Salipiger abyssi: one gene and its partner. Each later gene encodes a partner of the first gene's protein in a complex. Links are inferred from orthologs where the notes say so. Each region holds a gene or a part of one and is shown on either strand. Other genes may lie near its edges.

Evidence for each region. The genes of interacting proteins can lie anywhere in the genome.
Region 2: the proteins of Ga0080574_RS21235 (region 1) and dnaG are in contact, whole or in part, in a crystal structure (PDB 2R6A), measured with the Geobacillus stearothermophilus proteins. The link is inferred for Salipiger abyssi from one-to-one orthologs. Residues at the interface, in WP_033016901.1 of Geobacillus stearothermophilus: Ser13, Glu15, Ala16, Gln18, Glu91, Leu92, Asp94, Ala95, Val96, Pro97, Thr98, Ala99, Ala100, Asn101, Tyr104, Tyr105, Ile108; in WP_049624496.1 of Geobacillus stearothermophilus: Lys456, Leu457, Leu458, Pro459, Ala460, Asn463, Ala464, Leu467, Leu535, Leu536, Ile537, Ala538, Gln544, Glu545, Asp548, Tyr549, His552.

What each region holds. Positions count from the first base shown.
Region 1 is NZ_CP015093.1:3,621,960-3,629,832, forward strand. Bases 2,986-5,850 are described here. They hold Ga0080574_RS21235 (replicative DNA helicase), read right to left. Parts: upstream 5,228-5,850; coding sequence 3,743-5,227; downstream 2,986-3,742. Other genes in these bases: Ga0080574_RS21230 (hypothetical protein), read left to right, coding at 2,986-3,614; Ga0080574_RS21240 (orotate phosphoribosyltransferase), read right to left, coding at 5,454-5,850. Outside these bases: Ga0080574_RS21210 (hypothetical protein), read right to left, coding at 1-202; Ga0080574_RS21215 (ABC transporter ATP-binding protein), read right to left, coding at 210-956; Ga0080574_RS21220 (MlaE family ABC transporter permease), read right to left, coding at 1,036-1,818; alr (alanine racemase), read right to left, coding at 1,815-2,852; more of Ga0080574_RS21230, read left to right, coding at 2,961-2,985; more of Ga0080574_RS21240, read right to left, coding at 5,851-6,134; pyrC (dihydroorotase), read right to left, coding at 6,538-7,572; Ga0080574_RS21250 (cytochrome b/b6 domain-containing protein), read right to left, coding at 7,747-7,873. UniProt on the Escherichia coli protein: The main replicative DNA helicase, it participates in initiation and elongation during chromosome replication. Travels ahead of the DNA replisome, separating dsDNA into templates for DNA synthesis.
Region 2 is NZ_CP015093.1:2,621,523-2,625,038, reverse strand. Bases 1-2,876 are described here. They hold dnaG (DNA primase), read right to left. Parts: upstream 2,474-2,876; coding sequence 527-2,473; downstream 1-526. Other genes in these bases: Ga0080574_RS16280 (hypothetical protein), read right to left, coding at 2,642-2,876; rpoD (RNA polymerase sigma factor RpoD), read right to left, coding at 1-384. Also shown: more of Ga0080574_RS16280, read right to left, coding at 2,877-2,923; Ga0080574_RS16275 (Glu/Leu/Phe/Val family dehydrogenase), read right to left, coding at 3,008-3,516. UniProt on the Escherichia coli protein: RNA polymerase that catalyzes the synthesis of short RNA molecules used as primers for DNA polymerase during DNA replication.

The DNA of each region.
Region 1 (7,873 bases):
CCGGCCCGCCGGTGATGCCGGCCATGGGTGCCAGCAGCACCGCCGCGCCGGCCAGCGCCAGCAGCAGCGCGACCAGCGCCGCAAGCCGTGCCGGGGCGGCGGCGCGGATCACCCGTGCCAGCGCCAGCGCCGCGATCAGCTCGAGGAAGACGAAGCGCTTGAAGACCAGAAAGGCGAGCAGGACGGGGCTGGGTTCGAACATGGTTTCCCTATCTCACGGCGGCGATCGGGCCCTCGGCGCGCCCGTGGATGAACTGTTGCAGATACGGGTCTTCGGCGGCATCCATCTGCGCCACCGGCCCCGTCCACTTGATCACCCCGTCATGCAGCATCGCCACGGTATCGGCAATGGCGCGCACCGAGGACATGTCATGGGTGATGGTCATCGCCGTGGCGCCCATCTCGGTGACGATCTCGCGGATGAGATCGTTGATGACGCCGGCCATGATCGGGTCGAGCCCGGTGGTGGGCTCGTCGAAAAAGATGATCTCGGGATCGGCGGCGATGGCACGGGCGAGCCCCACGCGTTTCTGCATGCCGCCCGAAAGCTCCGCCGGCAGCGCATCCGCCACATCCGGAGTAAGTCCGACACGGCGCAGCTTTTCGATGGCGATCTCGCGTGCCTCGACTTTGGGGCGTTTCAGCGCGCCGCGCAGCAGCCGGAAGGCGACGTTCTGCCATACGGGAAGCGAATCGAAGAGCGCGCCGCCCTGAAACAGCATGCCGAAGCGGGCGAGAAAGGCGTCGCGGTCGCCCTCGTGCACGTCCTGGCCATCGACGGTGATGGTGCCGGCATCGGGCTCCACCAGCCCGAGGATGCATTTCAGCGTGACCGATTTTCCGGTGCCGGAGCCGCCGATGATCACCATAGAGGTGCCGCGCGCGACATGCAGATCGACGTCGCGCAGCACGGTCTTGGGGCCGAAGGATTTTTTGACGCCGGAGAGGGTGATCATGGCGCGATCCTCCCGGCCTTTGCGCGGGCGGCGGGGGCGGTGTGGCGTATTTGGAAAGAGAAGATGCTGCGGGTGCGGGTCATATGGAGAAGAACACCCCCGTCAGCAGGAAGTTGGCGGCGAGGATCAGCACCGCGGCGGCCTCGACCGAGCCCTTGGTGGCGCGGCCCACGCCCTGGGCGCCGCGCCCGGATTGCATGCCGTAATAGCAGCCCATCAGCGCCGCGATTCCGCCGAAGGCGCAGCCCTTGGCCAGCGAGGAGATCACATCCAGCGGTTCGAGGAAATCCAGCGTGTTCTTGAGATAGGCGGCGGGGTTGAAGCCGAGCGAGCCGGTGGCGACGAAATAGCCGCCGAAAATGCCGATCACATCGCCGACGCCGACCAGCAGCGGCACCACGATCAGCGCCGCCAGCAGGCGCGGCGCGGTGAGGTATTTCATCGGATGGGTGGAGAGCGTCACCAGCGCGTCGATCTGCTCGGTCACCTTCATGGTGGCGATCTCGGCGGCGATGGAGGAGGTGACGCGGGCGGCGATCATCAGGCCCACCAGCACCGGGCCCAGCTCGCGCACCATGCCGATGGCGACGATCTGCGGCACCACGGCCTCAGCGTTGAAGCGGGCGCCGCCGGAATAGATCTGGAGCGCCAGGGCGCCGCCGGTGAAGACCGCCGTGAGCCCCACCACCGGCAGCGACAGCCAGCCGATCTGCAACAGCGCCTGGAGCAGCTCGCGCCCGTAGAAGGGCGGGCGCAGGATATGGCTCAGCGCGTCGCCGGCAAAGAGCGCCACCCGTCCGGCGGCGGCGAGCACGCGCAGCACCGCGCGTCCCAGCAGCGCGAGGGGGGCGGCGGGGCTCATGCGCCGAGATAGCTGCGCGAATAGCGCGCCCCGAGCGCGGTGAGAACCTCGTATCCGATGGTGCCGATGGCATCGGCGACCATGTCTACGGTCTGGTTGCGGCCCAGCAGTTCGAGATGCTCGGGCAGCTCCGAGAGCGCGGTGACGTCGACTGTGATCAGGTCCATCGACACCCGGCCGAGGATCTTGCAGCGGGTGCGCCCGGCCCAGAGATAGCCCTTGGGGGCCAACGCGCGGTGGATGCCGTCGGCATAGCCGGCAGCGACCGTGGCGACGCGGGTCGGCACGCGGGCGACGAAGGCGTTGCCATAGCCCACCGCCTCGCCCGGGGCGACGTCGCGGGTCTGGATCACCGGCAGCATCAGCTCGACCACCGGCTGCGCCTCGGAAAAGGGCATGCCGCCATAGAGCCCGACGCCGGGCCGGGTCACCTCGAAATGATAATCCGGCCCGAGCAGGATGCCGCCGGTCGCCGAGAGCGAGCGCGGCGCCTCGATGCCGTCGGTCATCTCGCGGAAACTGCGGAGCTGGAAGGCGTTCATGCCGTGATCGGGCGTGTCGGCGCAGGCCAGGTGCGACATCACCAGAACCGGCGATTGCGCCAGCGCGATATCGCGCAGGGCCGACCATTCGGCGGGCTCCATGCCCAGCCGGTTCATGCCGCTGTCGAGCTGGATGCCGAAGGGGTGGCCGGGCAGCGCCTCCACATGGCGCAGCATCTGGTCGATGGAATTGACCATCGGCACCAGCTTGTGATCGCGGATGATCTCGGCATCGCCCTGCATATGGCCCGAGAAGACGCAGATCTCCGGCCCGGGGCCGAGCGCGCGGCGCACCGCGACGCCTTCCTCGGCGACGGCGACGAAGAAGCGCCGTGCGCCTTCCTCGGCCAGGGCCGGGGCGACGCGCTCGACGCCGAGCCCGTAGGCATTGGCCTTGACGACCGCGCCGGCCTCGCCGGTGGTGAGATTGGCGAGTGCGCGCCAGTTGGCGCGGATCGCTGCGAGGTCGATGCTGAGCTGTGCCTGTGCCATGCCCTGCTTGAAAGCCAAGCCCGGCGGAGGGTCAAGAGGGAAAGACGCCGTTGCCATCTTGCCGCGCCCGCCGCGCCATGCTGGAATGCATGAGAACGGGGGAACGGCGTGGACGATATCGACATTCGGTTCTTTCTGGCCTTCCTCGCGCCGACGCTGGGTTTTGCCATCTGGTTCGTCAAGCGTGTGATGGACGAGCGCGCCGCGGAAGGCGAGCGCGAGACCGCGCGGGACAATCTGGTGCGGGCGCTCTTCGCCGAGATCGACTTCAACACGCGCGATATGGAGGTGTTTCTCGAATATTCGCCGTCGCGCGCCTATCTGGAAAAGCGCTTTGCGCAATATCCCGATCTTATTCCGCATATCACCGATGCGCGTCACACCGAGATCTACCGCAACCGGATTCGCGAGGTGCACGGCATCACCGACGGTGCCCTGCATCTGACGGTGAATTTCTACGGTCTGCTGGAAAAGATCCGCGTGCAGGTGGAAGGGGTGCAGAAGCCCAGCTTTGCAACTCTGGCGCCGGATGCGCGTGTCCGGGCGGTCGATGTGATCGTGCGCACGGCGTGGGAGGCCAAGCTCTGCGGGATCAAGCTGCTCGACGATCTCGACAGGGATCACAGAGCGCTGAAGCTGAAACGCTTCGAGGGGATCGGCACGGTTCCGGGAGAGGAGCTGTCACTGCGGATGACGGCGCTCGAAGAGGCCATCAGGGCAGCGAAGGCCCGGCATGACATCCGGCCCGGCGAAGCGGGCTGACGATGCTCAGACGATGATCGGATCGGGACCGGTCATGATGTTCCTCAACAGGATGTCTTTGTGACGTGAAGATAGCGACGCTCCGGCCTGAAATCAAGCATGCGGGCCGGAGCGTGGGGAAGCCCGGCTCAGAACGCTTCGCCGTCCTGCTGCCAGGGTTTGACGAGGTTGCCGAAGCGGGTGAACTGGCTTTCGAAGGCCAGCTCCACCGTGCCGATGGGGCCGTGACGCTGCTTGCCGATGATCACCTCGGCCTTGCCGTGCAGGCGCGACATTTTCTCCTGCCAGGCGGCCATCTCGTCGAGCCGGTCGTCGGAGGGTTTCTCGCGCTCGACATAGTATTCCTCGCGGAACACGAACATCACCACGTCGGCATCCTGCTCGATCGAGCCCGATTCGCGCAGGTCCGAGAGCTGCGGGCGCTTGTCGTCGCGGCTTTCGACCTGACGCGAGAGCTGCGACAGCGCGATCACGGGGATGTTGAGCTCCTTGGCGATGGCCTTGAGACCCATGGAGATCTCGGCGATCTCCTGCACCCGGTTGTCGGCGGTGCCGCGCAGCAGCTGGAGATAGTCGACGATGATCAGGTCGAGCCCGTGGGTCCGCTTCAGCCGCCGGGCGCGGGCGGCGACCTGCGAGATCGGCAGCGCCGGCGTGTCGTCGATATAGAGCGGGCACGCCTCCAGCTCCTTGGCGGCGTCGACGAAGCGGCGGAATTCCTTTTCGTCCATGTCGCCCTGACGGATCTTGTGGCTGGAGATCTCGGAGGCTTCGGCGAGGATCCGGCTGGCGAGCTGCTCGGCGCTCATTTCGAGCGAGAAGAACCCCACGACGCCGCCGTCGATGGCGCCCTCGCTGCCGTCGTGTTTCTGGCCGCGCTTATAGGCCTTGGCGATGTTGAAGGCGATGTTGGTGGCCAGCGAGGTCTTGCCCATCGACGGGCGCCCGGCGAGGATCAGAAGGTCGGAAGGGTGCAGCCCGCCGAGCTTCTTGTCCATGTCGACGAGGCCGGTGGAGATGCCGGCCAGTCCGCCATCGCGCTGATAAGCGGCGTTGGCGACGTTGACCGCATCGGTGACGGCGCGCAGGAAGCTCTGGAAGCCGCCTTCGGTCTGGCCCTGCTCGGCAAGCTTGTAGAGCGCCTGTTCGGCCTCGACGATCTGCTCGCGCGGCTCGGATTTCACATCGACCTTGGAGGCTTTCGACGAGATGTCGCGCCCCAGCGCGATCAGGTCGCGGCGCACCGCGAGATCGTAGATCATCTGCGCATAGTCGCGCACCGCAAAGCTGGAGACGGCCGCCCCCGCGAGGCGCGCCAGATAGGCCGGCCCGCCCAGCTCCTTCAGCCCGTCATCGTCCTCCATGAAGGCCTTGAGGGTGACCGGCGAGGCGAGGTTGTTCTTGGCGATGCGCGCCGCCGCGATCTCGAAGATGCGGGCATGTACCGGCTCGTAGAAATGATGCGGGCTGAGAATCGCCGCCACGCGGTCGTAGATGTCGTTATTGGTGAGGATCGCGCCCAGGAGCTGCTGCTCGGCCTCGATCGAATGCGGCATGGTCTCGGCCTGCTCGACCTCGACGCCGGCCGGATTGAAGACGCTGTGATCGTTCATTGCTCTGCCCCGTTTTCCCGTCTGTCGCGCGGTTTGTGCGTCATAGCCAATGCGCGTGCCGGAACCAATCGGGATATCTCTGTGGAGAACCGCCGGGAAAACCCGGTGGAGAGTCCGGCGAGGCGCATTTACCCCGCCGATATCGTAGCAGATCGCAGCTTTGCCGCAACATATGGTTGCGAAAGTGCGATTCGTGCGGGCTTATCCCCGGGCGGTTGCTGCGCGCTTACGCGCCGTTTTCCGCCTGCCACTTGCGCGGGTCGGCAAGAAACGCCTCGACCGCGTTCAGCGTCTCGGCATCGAAGCCGCCGCGCGCCTTGGCCTCGGCCAGAACGTCGTGCCAGGTGCAGAGGTAATGCAGATCGACGCCGTGATCGCCGAGCGTCTTGGTGGTCTCGGGGAAGATGCCGTAATAGAAGATCACCGCCGTATGGGCGCAGGTGGCGCCGGTCTCGCGGATGGCATCGACAAAGCTCAGTTTCGAGCCACCATCGGTGGTCAGATCCTCCACCAGCAGCACCCGCTGGCCCTCGGTCATCACGCCCTCGATGCGGGCATTGCGCCCGTAGCCCTTGGGTTTCTTGCGCACATAGGTCATCGGCAGCGCCATGCGCTCGGCGACCATGGCGGCAAAAGGGATTCCGGCCGTCTCGCCGCCGGCGATATTGTCGAAGGCCTCGAAGCCGGCGTTGCGCATCACCGTGACGGTGAGGAAATCCATCAGCGTCGAGCGCACGCGCGGGAAGGAGTTGGGCTTGCGGCAGTCGATATAGACCGGCGAGGGCAGGCCGGAGGCGAGCTTGAACGGCGTGCCGTTCTCCATGAAATGCACCGCCCCGATCTCCCACAGCATCCGCGCGGTCAGCCGGGCCATTTCTTCGGGCGAGGGGTAGGACGAGGGGATCATGGGGCGCACTCCTTGCAGATATGCGCCCGCTCTAGCCGGATTTCGCGCCTGCTTGAAGCCCCGGGATGTGTGTCGGCGCGAAATGTGCCGGCCCCGGCACGGCCCGATCTATGCCCGGTGCGGAAACGAGCCCGAAGGGCGCCGCACCATCGCCGGCCCGCCCGACCGGGCTGGCGATTTGGCTGTGCCTGCTGTGTCGTTGAGAGGTGCTTCGGACTTGGCCGGGATAAATCGAGAGGATCGACCCCTCGGATCGCCACCCAGCGGGCCGACGATGGTGCGGCTTTTGCCGATCCGTTCAGGATACGCGCAGAGCATTCGGTTGGGCATCGGTTGCCCGATGCCCCGCACGGTTATCTGGCGCCGTCGCGCTGTTTGCCTCGATATTGTGCCGCAGCGGCGGTCATTCCACGCGCCAGTGCAGCGGGAATCCCGGATCAAAGACCGTGACCGGGCCCTCGCCTGTCTCGATCTTCGGCGGATATTGCACCGGCGCGCCTTTGGTCAGGGTCAGCGTGTCCTCATTGGCGGGCAGCCGGTAGAAGCGCGGCCCGTTCAGCGAGGCGAAGCCCTCCAGCCTGTCCAGCGCGCCGGCCTGTTCGAAGACCTCGGCGAGGATCGACAGGGTGTTGGTGGCGGTGAAGCAGCCGGCGCAGCCGCAGGCGCTTTCCTTGTTGGGATCGGTATGCGGCGCGCTGTCGGTGCCGAGGAAGAAACAGGCCTCGCCACCGGTGGCGGCAGCCAGCAGCGCCTGGCGATGGATCTCGCGCTTGGCCACGGGCAGGCAGTAGTAATGCGGCTTGATACCGCCGACGAGGATGTGGTTGCGGTTGATCACCAGGTGATGCGTGGTGATCGTGGCGCCGAGATCGGCGCCGCCCGCGCGGGCGTAATCGGCACCGTCCTTGGTGGTGATATGCTCCATCACCACCCGCAGCCCCGGCGTGCTGCGGCGGATCGGGTCGAGCACCCGGTCGATGAACACCGCCTCGCGGTCGAAGATATCCACCTCCGGATCGACCACCTCGCCATGCACGCAAAGCGGAATGCCGCGATCGGCCATGGTCTCCAGCACCGGGCGCACCTTGTCGAAATCGCGCACGCCGGAGGCGGAGTTGGTGGTGGCGCCCGCCGGGTAGAGCTTCAGCGCGGTGATGAGCCCGTCCTCATGCGCCTTGGCCACATCCGCCGGATCGGTGGTTTCGGTCAGATAGAGCGTCATCAGCGGGGTGAAGCCGCTGCCCTCGGGCAGGGCCGCAAGGATGCGCTCGCGATAGGCGGCGGCCTGATCGCCGGTCACCACCGGCGGTACCAGATTGGGCATGATGATCGCCCGGCAGAAATGGCGGGCGGTTTCGGGGGCCATGGCCCGCAGCATCTCGCCATCGCGCAGATGCAGGTGCCAGTCGTCGGGGCGGCGAAGCGTGATCTGGGTCATGGCCGAGCCGATAGCACGCGGCGCGGCGCCGGGCCAGAGGCAACGGGCGGCACATTATGCCGAAACGGCGCGCCTCGCCGCGATGCCTCAAGGTGAGTATTTATCGGAAAGATGAAGCACAGGCCGCGCTTTCATCTTTCCGCAAATACTCCCGCCGGAGGCGTCCTGTCCGATTCACTCGGCGCTGCGGGTCGCGGTCAGCTCGACGATCACCTCGACCTCATGGCTGAGCTGCCCGGCATCGGCCATGTTCTCGCCGATGCCGTAATTCATCCGGTCGAGCGTGGTGCGCCCGCTCATC
Region 2 (3,516 bases), 1.0 Mb from region 1 along the record:
CGAGCCCATCTCGCGCAGATACATGCGCACCGGATCGTCGGTGCGGTCGAGCTTTTCGGCACCGCCAGAGGAGAGCGCGACATCGCGGCCCTTGGAGGCGTCGACCAGCTCGGTCGAACCCTTGTTGGCATCGTCCTCGGAGTCGCTCTCCTCGTCGTCCTCGGTGACCTGGATGCCCATTTCCGAGAGCATCGACATCACATCCTCGATCTGGTCGGAAGAGACCTGATCGGGCGGCAGAACCTGGTTCAGCTGGTCATAGGTGATGTAGCCACGCTCGCGCGCCTCGGCGATCATCTTTTTGACCGCCGCCTGGCTCATGTCGAGGCTGTGCGCGTCGTCCTGAGTCTCGGGCTTGGCGTCGTCGTTATCTTTGGCTGCCATGAAGTGCTCCGTCAAAGGGAGGCGGCCCGATGGGCCGGCGGTCGCGCGGGTGAAGTGATTCGGTTCCGCGAATCATGCGGCGAATCAACTGATTCGGCCACCCGTTTACCCCGTTTTCCTCCAGTTTTCCCTACCTGCACAGCTAGTTCCCGTGCTTGGAAAAGCGAATCTGTTGCATGAGCGCCTCGAAAGCGCTGCGTTCGTCCTTGTCGATCCGCGCCCCGTTGGGCGCGAAATCGTAGTCCATCTCGTCCTCGTCCTTGCGCAGCACCGCCTGATTGCGGGCCTGTGCCGCCTGCGCGAGCCGCCAGGTCAGCGCCTCGTCGGCCAGATCTGCCAGATCCTCCTCGGCCTCGGCAATCTCGGCATCGAGCCCGGTCTGCGCGGCGATCTTCGCCAGCTCCTCGGCCACGGTCAGCCGGGCGAGTGTCGTGTCTCCGGGCTGGCGCAGGCAGGGAACGATGGCGACATGGCGTGCCGAGAGCAGGGATTCAAGGGCCTCGGCGCCGATTCTCTCCTCTGCGGTGGCGCGCAACGCCTCCGGCGTGCCGCCGGAATGGCCCAGCAGCACGTCGCGCAGCGCCGCGCGCTGCGGATCGGCGCAGCGCAGCGCGTCGAGCTGATGCTCGAATTCCGGGATCAGCTCCGGCGTGCAGAGCAGCACCGCGAGGATCACCGCCTCGCGCAGCTCCAGCTCCGCCGCCTCGCCGGCGGCCACCAGCAGCGAGCTCTTGGCGCTGGAAGTGGGCGGCGGCGGCGCGTTCCAGGCGCGCTTGCCAAAGCCCTTGCCGCGCGCCGGGCGCTGCGGGCGGAAGAGCTGCCAGCGCAGCTCCTTGATCTCGTCGCCGTAATGGCGCCGCAGGCCGGGATCCTGAATGCGCCGCAGCGCCTCGCGCAGCTGCGCATCGAGCGCCGCCTTGCGCTCGGGGCTGTCGAACACCTTGCCTTCCGTCTCGCGCCGCCAGAGCAGCTGCACCATGGGCAGCGCCGCGTCGAGGACCGTCTTCACCGCCCCCGCCCCTTCGGCGCGCAGCAGGTCGTCCGGATCCTTGCCCTCGGGCATCAGCGCGAACCGCAGAGATTTGCCCGCCTGCAGGAGCGGCAGCGCGAGGTCGACCACCCTGTAGGCGGCGCGCAACCCGGCCTTGTCGCCATCGAGCGCCACGATGGGCTCGTCAGAGATCCGCCAGAGCAGTTGCAGCTGCGTCTCGGTCACCGCCGTACCCAGAGGCGCCACCGAGGCGCCGAACCCCGCCTCGCTGAGCGCGATCACATCCATATAGCCCTCGGCCACGATCAGCGGCGCGCCCTTGCCCGCCGCCTCGCGCGCCGGCGCGTGATTATAGAGGTTGCGGCCCTTGTCGAAGAGCTCGGTCTCGGGCGAGTTGAGGTATTTCGCATTGTCGCGCGGATCCATGGCGCGCCCGCCAAAGGCGATGGCGCGGCCGCGCGCGTCGCGGATCGGGAACATGATGCGGTTGCGGAACACGTCATAAGGCGCCTTGCCGCGATCCGAGGGCTTGGCCAGCCCGGCGCCGAGGATCAGATCCTCCGCCACCCCCTGCCCGCGCAGGTGATCCCAGAGATTCTGCCAGCCCTCCGGCGCAAAGCCCAGCTCGAACCGGTCCTGCACCGGCCCGGTCAGCCCGCGCCGTTCGAGATAGGCCCGCGCCTCCGAGGCCGCGCCGCTGCGCAGCTGCATGCGGAACCAGCGCGTCGCCTGCTCCATCACCGCCGCCAGCTGCTCGCGTCGGTCGGCCTTTTTCGCCGCCTGCGGGTCGCGGGCGGGCATGGTCATCCCGGCCTCGCGCGCGAGGATCTCGACCGCCTCCATGAAGTCGACATTCTCCGTCTCCTTCACAAAGGAGATGGCGTCGCCCTTCGCCTGGCAGCCGAAGCAGTAGTAAAAGCCCTTGCGGTCGTCGACATGGAACGAGGCGCTCTTTTCCTGATGGAACGGGCACGGCGCCCACATGTCGCCCTTGGCCTGGTTCGACTTGCGGTTGTCCCACAGCACCTTGCGCCCCACGACCTGTGTCAGGCTCGTGCGGCTGCGCAGTTCATCCAGGAAACCGGGGGGCAGACTCATGGACTGAATATCGGGCCGCGCGGCCCCCGAGTCCAGAAGCCCGTGTTTCTTCTCTTGAGAAATACGCACGGCATGCCGGTGCCACATGCATCCCCGCCCGGCAGAGGCGTCAGCCCGCCACCTGCGCGCACAAATCCTGTGCGCCGCAGGCGCGCCGCGCGGTTGCGGCTATTGTGCAAGACACTGCGCCTCCCAGGCCGCGCCGACCTCTTCGGTCAGCTGTTCTTCGGGCAGGCCCCAGATCCATTCGGCCAGCATGTCGCCGGCAGTGCGGTCGAGCGCCTCGCGCAGCGCGCGGCGCGCCTTGGCTTTCGACTCGCCATCCTTGCGCGCCTGCACCGCGGTCATGACGATGTCTGCACTGGACTCGCATTGCTCTGTCTTGCTCTGCGCCACAACCGGCCCGGCCGACGCCATGGCCACCGCCAGGATCAATCCCGCTCTCAGCATCGCTTTCGCTCCGTCTTCATCGCGTTTTCCGCCCTGCCCTACCGCCCCGCGCAGCCAATGTCACGCAGGGCGACAGGGCGACAGTCACAGCCCCTTGGCGCGATAGCTCTTTGCGACGCGCTCGATGGCGACGATGAAGCCGGCGGTGCGCAGATCGGTGACATCGTTGCGCCCATGCCAGACCTCGCGCATCGACTGATACGCGATGCGCATCGTGTCATCGAGCCCCGAGCGCACCAGCTCCAGCTCGTCGGCGCCGCGCAGGTATTTCTGCTTGAAGCTCGGCGAGAGGTTCCAGGCATCGCCCATCGCGGTATCGAGACGCTCCAGCTCGTCGAGGACGAGCTGGTGGCGCGCCTCCTCCTGACGCCGCTGCATGCGACCGAAGCGGATATGCGAGAGGTTCTTGACCCATTCGAAATAGCTCACCGTCACACCGCCGGCATTGGCGTAGAGATCGGGGATGATCACCACCCCGCGTGAGCGCAGGATATCGTCGGCGCCGGCGGTGATCGGCCCGTTCGCCGCCTCCAGGATCAGGTTCGCCTGAATGTTGTGGGCATTGGTGAGGTTGACCACGCCCTCCAGCGCCG